DNA from 2 places in the Bacillus sp. MT94 genome. Region 1 is predicted to be linked to the other one. Evidence: riboswitches for the same ligand, from Rfam matches in the RefSeq annotation. Region 1 holds a riboswitch; the other holds the start of a gene.
What was found. A riboswitch is a leader RNA that binds a small molecule or an ion and turns the genes downstream of it on or off. The one in region 1 is predicted to bind preQ1.

Region 1 (3,748 bases):
AACAGCACAAAAAATGGTAGGATCAGCAACAATTTCAATGGATCCAGATACATTAGAGCATGCTACTACTGCAGTAGAAGCAGCTCGCTCACAGCTTGAAATTATGAAATCTGTTGCAGTAGATTTAGATGAACCATTTTTAATGAACGAGGAAAAGAAACTAAGCAAATGCGAGCAGCAATTAAACGAAGCAAAGCACTAAAAAACATCCAGAGAATTTTCTCTGGATGTTTTTTTATGACAACTGTTCTCCATACTTTTTCAATGTTTCTCCAACTGTACATTGTCTTATACAAAATGAATGAGCATAATACTTACTATTTGTCTTTCGATTATGTTCTCGCAAGAAACATCCTTCACAATATGTTTCTAATAAGTCATTTACCTCTGTAATGAGTTGCTTTTTATCCACCTTTGCACCTCTCTATTCGGTTATTTCTTTATGACTATCAATGACTGTCCCTTCTAATGCTTGCGTTGCTAATTGATGTGCTTCTTTATTTTGTTTTCTAGATATCGGTTCACATACAAGTTTTAATTTCATTTGCTTCGCCTTTTGTTCAATTTGATCTAAATAATGATTTAAATGCTCATCATAACAAGGCCATTCTCCGGCTAATTGCTGCAGTACCACTTGTGAATCTCCGCGAAGTGTAACTGCTTCATACTTAATCCCTAGTTCCTCGAGTATATTCATACCGTATAATAATGATGCATATTCCGCTTCATTATTATCATATATACCTTCTATATATGCATTGCGGCGAATGCGGTAGTTTGTATTTCCTTTTTTATAATACACACATATACCAACGCCAGCTTCTTTCGTTTGCACATCATACCCCCCATCAAAATAAACGAGTATTTCTTGGGGCTCTTCCTCTACTTGCTTACTTAACTTTTTCATCTCTTTTAATGACCATTCTGCGTCCATTTCATCGTAAAATAAAAGTTCCTTAGCTCTTCCTGTTTTCTCAAAATCCTCTGCAAATTGAAGTACTTCTTCTATGTTCATATACTCTGTTGTTAATTCCGTCTGCAATCCACGCTTCGTTTTATACAACCAATGAATTTTATATTTCATACTACATTCCCCTTATGTAAGACTTCTTATATATATCCGGCTAATTGAAGCCTCACTTTATTTTATTATATTTTATCTAGAGTCACAGCATTATATTCAATATGATTACATACAAAAAGAGCTATCCCTATAGGAATAGCTCTTTCATCTATTACATAAATCTTTCAAATTGTACTCGCTTATTAATCCAGTACATTACAGGCATACCGATCGCCATGACAACAAATTCACCGATTGCACAAGTTAACCAAGACAACATAAATGGTAAACCCAATGCAAGATGAAGTTCAATTGCAATCATAAACATTGTAATCGTAAAGATAACTGTATTAAAAATCATACGAGCCCAAACACCTTTAATAAATCGCATAGAAATAATCGTTGCAACTAACGCAAGAATAGATTGCCCTACTCCAAATACTAAATCGTAAGCGATCATAGGTGAGAAAAAGAGATTCGTTAAAAATACACCTAATACAATTCCGTAAATTGCTTTCTTGTTAAATACAACGAGATGATTAAACATCTCTGAAATACGAAATTGTACATTCGTAAAGCCAAATGGCTGAATAAGCATAGAAACAGCAATATATAATGCCGCTAAAATACCATTACCGACTAAAGTTCTAATATTCATGACAAAATCTCCTTAGTTTTTTTACGTGGGATGGTTTCGAACCACGTTATTCGTTTTTTAAGCAACAAGATTATATTTTACGTGGTAGCCCCTCTTTCGTCAATAGATTCCTATCATAAACTACCTTTTTCCTTTTAGACAACGTATAATGAAACATATGAAAGATTTAGGAGGTTTCACTTCATGACAGCAACAATTCAAAATGAAAAAGTGATCGTTTCCATTTCTGACAAAGGTGCAGAATTACAGAGCGTTCGCTTAAAAGAAGACAACACAGAATATTTATGGCAAGGTGATTCTACTTATTGGGGACGCCGTGCACCAATTTTGTTCCCAATTGTCGGCCGATTAGTAGATAATACATACTACGTAGACGGTAAATCATATTCATTAACACAACACGGTTTCGCTCGTGATCTTACTTTCTCTGTGAAAGAACAAAGCGAAACAAAAATCACTTATATCGTTACTAGTAATGAAGAAACATTAAAAAAATACCCATACGAATTCGAACTACTCGTTTCTTATGAGCTAGATGGACAAATCGTTCATGTAACATATGAAGTAAACAATCCTACTTCAAAAGAGATGTTCTTCTCAATCGGAGCACATCCTGGCTTCAACTTCCCTTTATTGGATGGTGAATCATTTACAGATTATCATTTATCGTTTAATGGTTCGGAACGCTTAGAAACAAGCGTATTAGAAGGACCTTATCTTTCAAACAAAAAGCAATTAATCGCTGAAAATACAACTGAATTGCCACTTACATATGATTTATTCAAAAATGATGCGCTTATTTTTGAAAATATGAATACGAATGAAATTTCGATTCGTTCTCATAAACATAATAAATTTGTAAAAGTAGAATTTGATGGCTTCCCATTTGTCGGCGTATGGACACCAGGGGATAACGCACCTTTCTTATGTATTGAACCTTGGTATGGAATCGCTGACGAAATAAATCCAGCAAAAGATTTCAAGGACAAAAAGGGAATTCAATCGTTACAAGCGAATGAAACATTTACATGTCGTTATAGCATCACAATCGGATAACTACTCTATCCCCTACTTCAAAAAGCATTTAAGTAGGGGATAATCTTATAATTTGGAGGTTTCTCATTTTGATTGAAGTATATATTGATGGTGCATCAAAAGGAAATCCTGGTCCTTCTGGTGCAGGAGTGTTTATTAAAGGCGTTCAGCCACCTGTACAATTATCATTACCACTTGGAACAATGTCCAATCATGAAGCAGAATACCGCGCTTTACTTCTAGCATTAAAATATTGCATCGAGCATAATTATAGCACTGTCTCTTTTCGTACAGATTCCCAGCTTGTCGAACGGGCTGTTGAAAAGGAATACGCAAAAAATAAAATATTTGCACCTCTTTTAGATGAAGCACTGCAGTACATAAAAAACTTCGATCTCTTTTTTATTAAGTGGATTCCAAGTAGTCAAAATAAAGTAGCTGATGAATTAGCTAGAAAAGCTATATTACAAAATTAACGGGGGTATGAGTGTGAAAAAAGAGTGGATTGCTCCTCTTGCTTTATTATTTGTCTCTTTTATTTGGGGAGCTACGTTTGTTGTCGTTCAAAACGCTATGTCTTTCGTTGGTCCATTTACGTTTAATGGTATTCGCTTTTTATTCGCTGGAATTATTTTATTATTCGTTCAAATTATTTTCTCACAAAAAACTTCAAAACAAGATATAAAACATAGTAGCACGGCAGGGATAATCGTTGGTTTTTTCTTATTTGTCGGTTATTTATTGCAAACATTTGGCTTACTCTATACAACATCTTCAAAAGCAGGTTTCTTAACTGGGCTAAGCATTGTTATGGTCCCAATCTTATCATTTATCTTTTTAAAACAAAAAGCTACCATTTTCATCGTACTTGGTATTGCTGTAGCTACAACGGGTTTATACTTATTAACAGCTGCTGATTCTTTCCAATTAAATATAGGAGATATACTTGTTCTCGGTTGTGCAGTCGCTTTCGCTGCCCATATTCTTATTAA
Region 2 (3,748 bases), on a different contig from region 1:
ACAATTTACAGCTTTATCAATCAGCCACTCATACTTATCTAATAATTTTTTAATAAGCATCGCATCATCCACTGTTTTTGTATCATCGTTTCCTACTTGCAGGAAAAATGGTACACCTGGATAACGTTCGTGCATCTTAACTGCATATTCAAAATCATGATCATCGAATACTACTACTTTTAAACTAATATCTTTTCCTGCTAGTTTCTGAATAATAGCATCTAACTTCTGAAAATCTGTTTTCATCGTCGAACTTGGTGGTTTTGGAGAAATTGTTACCTCATCAATTTGAAGTAACCAATCTTGCCATTTACTCCCTTGCGTTTCAATTGCCGTTCGCATTCCATTTTCTTTTAATATTGAAAGAAGAAACTCAATATTTTTCAGTAATGCCGGATTTCCGCCTGAAATCGTAACATGAGAAAAATTTTCTCCTCCAATTGCAACAAGCTCATCCCAAATATCTTCTGGTGTCATCTGTCTAATTTGATCTTTAGCTGATCCATCCCACGTAAAAGCAGAATCACACCAAGCACAGCTATAATCACAACCAGCTGTACGGATAAACATTGTCTTTTGCCCTACAACCATTCCTTCACCTTGAATAGTCGGACCGAATATTTCTAAGACAGGGATTTTACTCATCAAGCATCCACTCCCGTCTTACTTCCGCATAACTAGTCGGCGTCTCAAAGAGACGAACAAATTCAACGCGAGCTCCTTTATATTCGTTCACTCGATTCTCTTTTGTTAGTGCTTCTGCCATCTTTTCATAAATCCAAACGACCATATTTTCAGCAGTCGTATTCATTGCAGGTAACGTTTCGTTTAAATAACGATGATCTAAATAAATTTCGATTTCATTCTTCCAAATTTCTTTTATATCTCCAAAGTCAATTGCAAGACCTATTTCATTTACATATCCACTAATTCCAAATACAACTTTATATGTGTGACCATGTAAGTTTTTACATTTCCCTTCATAACAGTGTAAATGGTGTGCTGCATCAAATGTAAATTCCTTGCTGACCATTACTCTTTTATTATGGTATTTGAGTTGTTTACGCTGAATATCCTTGTCCATTTTTTGCAAATTCTCTACGATGCGAAATCCAAAAAAGTTATCCATTAGTTGTTCGCTCCTTCGCGTTCTTGTAGGTACGTATCTAATCCTGCTTTACGAAGTTGACATGCTGGACATTCACCGCAACCATCACCAATGATTCCGTTATAACATGTTAATGTTTTTTCCCGAACAAACTCAAATGCTCCAAGTTCATCTGATAATTTCCATGTTTCAGCTTTATCAATCCACATAAGTGGCGTGTGAATGACAAACGGGTAATCCATAGATAAATTTAAAGTAACGTTTAACGATTTCACAAACACGTCACGGCAGTCTGGATAACCACTGAAATCAGTTTCACATACACCGGTTACAATATGACGTGCTCCAACTTGTTTTGCCAATACAGCAGCAAATGATAGGAAGAGTAAATTTCGTCCATCTACAAATGTCGACGGCAATTCACCTTCTTCATGTGTAATCTCCATATCCGTTCTCGTTAACGCATTTGGAGCAAGTTGATTTAATAGACTCATATCTAGTACCGTATGCTTTATTCCTAGCTCTTTTGCAATTTCCGCTGCACAATCAATTTCTAGCTTATGACGTTGATTGTAATTAAATGTTACAGCTTCTACCTCCGCAAACTGCTCTATTGCCCAAAATAAACATGTCGTACTATCTTGTCCTCCACTAAAAACAACAACTGCTTTTTCTTTTTTCATTTCACTCATTCTCCTTCTCTACTATAAATAAGAAGAAAGAACGTTCTTGAACTGTCACAATAAAAAAACAAAACAATACCTAAGGATATTGTTGTTTCCATAGTTTTTTATAGAGGGAGTTCGCGAACCTCTCCCGCGCGGTGCACGGAATTTCTTCTTTCATTGACACAGCTTATTGTAACATATTGTATACTAGCGTAAAAATTTCTGATTTTTCCGCTATTTATCATTTCATTTCTTTCATTTTATAGTATGATTAATTTAATATATGAAGAGAGGAGGCATCCCACTGAAATCCTTTATTATTTATCTCTTTTTAAATATATTATTCATCCTGATTACAATGCTCGTATATCATTTATTTTGGAATCAAAAAGGGAAACGCTCTCCTAAATTAAATTCAGCTATATTCATTGTACTCTGTTGCCTCGCTACCGTACTCTGTATTACATTTGCAGCAAAAACAAATAATGGTTTTCAATTTGATATGCGCCATATTGTATTAATTGTCGGTACATTAACGGGAGGGCCTATTGCTGGTGGTTCTATCTTAGTTGTATTAAACATATATCGCTTATTATTAGGTGGGATCGGTGTTTTCCCATCTCTTATCGGTTCTGTTCTTCTATTTATTGTTCTACTATTAACATATAAATTTTTCAATCGAACTTCTAATCGTATAAAAATAACACTTGCTATTATCTACAGTCTCACATACGGATTTAGTTGGATACCCTTCTTCCTTTCAAAGGTTACAAATAAGACTGATTATATACCGCATATTATTGTGTATGAGTTATGTTCAATGCTTGGTACGATTCTAATTTTATATTTACTACACATATTACAAACTCAAGTTCGTCTCCAAAACGAACTTATAAATGCTGAAAAATTTCATTTAATTGGTGAAATGGCAGCGTCTATCTCTCATGAAATTCGCAATCCATTAACTTCAACAAAAGGGTTTTTACAACTGTTACAATCAGATACATGCACTGAGCAGGAACGAAAATTATATATCGACATTGCCATTAACGGCATTGAACAAGCAAATCATGTTCTTACAGATTATTTAACCTTTGCTAAACCAAGCATTGAAAAAGAACAAACATTACAGTTAGAAGAAGAATTACTACATGCATTGTCGTTAATTACACCGCTTGCTAATTTAACAAATGTACGTACTCATTATATAAAGCAAAGCACTTCTTTTTTTATCGCTGGAGAAAAGCAAAAACTAAATCAATGTTTATTAAATATTTTAAAAAATTGCATTGAGGCTATGCCAAAAGGCGGTGATCTTTATTTCACATTAGTTCCTGATCATAAGCATATTCAGTTATATATAAAAGATACAGGAGTCGGTATGGATTCAGAACAAGTAAAACGTCTTGGCTCGCCTTTCTATTCAACGAAAGAAAAAGGCACTGGACTTGGAATGATGGTCGTATTCAGTGTTGTTCAAGCTATGAATGGAAAAATTGATATTATAAGTGAAAAAGGAATCGGTACAACCTTTTTATTAACTTTTCCACTCATACAAAAAACGTGATGAAATAATCATCACGTTTTTTCTGTTCCTTCAACTAATTCAGCAAAAGCTTTCACTTTTCCGTGCGGTTGTTGATTTTCTTTACGCGCTTTCCAGGCGCGCTCTTCTTCTCGCTTCTTCTTAGACATATTTTTTCAACTCCTTCTTTTCTTTCTCCATGTAGTATTCCAAAATAAGAAAGAAAACTATGCACGTATCAAAAAAAGAAGTGGTTTCCCACTTCTTCCACTTTAGCGCTGCAAAATTGCATGTTTCGCCTCTTTTAATTGCGTAAGATGTCTTTGTTCATGCAAATCAAGAAATTGAACCCATTGATACAAATTCAGATCATTAAAAACAGGATGCTTTAATCCATTTTCAAATAGATCTTTTTCATCTATAACACTATGAAGCGCATGTAATAGT

Region 2: it holds a riboswitch for preQ1, as region 1 does, so the genes downstream of both, queC (7-cyano-7-deazaguanine synthase QueC) here and AC1Q51_RS21680 (QueT transporter family protein) in region 1, are expected to answer to the same signal.

The regions. Positions count from the first base shown of each region.
Region 1 covers NZ_JBXAEZ010000006.1:138,396-142,143, reverse strand. The annotation lists gene AC1Q51_RS21695 (DUF2564 family protein) at 1-202, shown strand, start outside; gene AC1Q51_RS21690 (zinc-finger domain-containing protein) at 236-412, opposite strand; gene AC1Q51_RS21685 (ribonuclease H family protein) at 425-1,084, opposite strand; gene AC1Q51_RS21680 (QueT transporter family protein) at 1,236-1,721, opposite strand; PreQ1 riboswitch class I at 1,728-1,772, opposite strand; gene AC1Q51_RS21675 (aldose 1-epimerase family protein) at 1,905-2,777, shown strand; gene AC1Q51_RS21670 (reverse transcriptase-like protein) at 2,846-3,232, shown strand; gene AC1Q51_RS21665 (DMT family transporter) at 3,246-3,748, shown strand, end outside.
Region 2 covers NZ_JBXAEZ010000003.1:98,250-101,997, forward strand. The annotation lists gene queE (7-carboxy-7-deazaguanine synthase QueE) at 1-645, opposite strand, end outside; gene queD (6-carboxytetrahydropterin synthase QueD) at 638-1,129, opposite strand; gene queC (7-cyano-7-deazaguanine synthase QueC) at 1,129-1,791, opposite strand; PreQ1 riboswitch class I at 1,885-1,928, opposite strand; gene kinB (sporulation sensor histidine kinase KinB) at 2,135-3,343, shown strand; gene AC1Q51_RS12260 (DUF6254 family protein) at 3,355-3,471, opposite strand; gene AC1Q51_RS12265 (DinB family protein) at 3,574-3,748, opposite strand, start outside.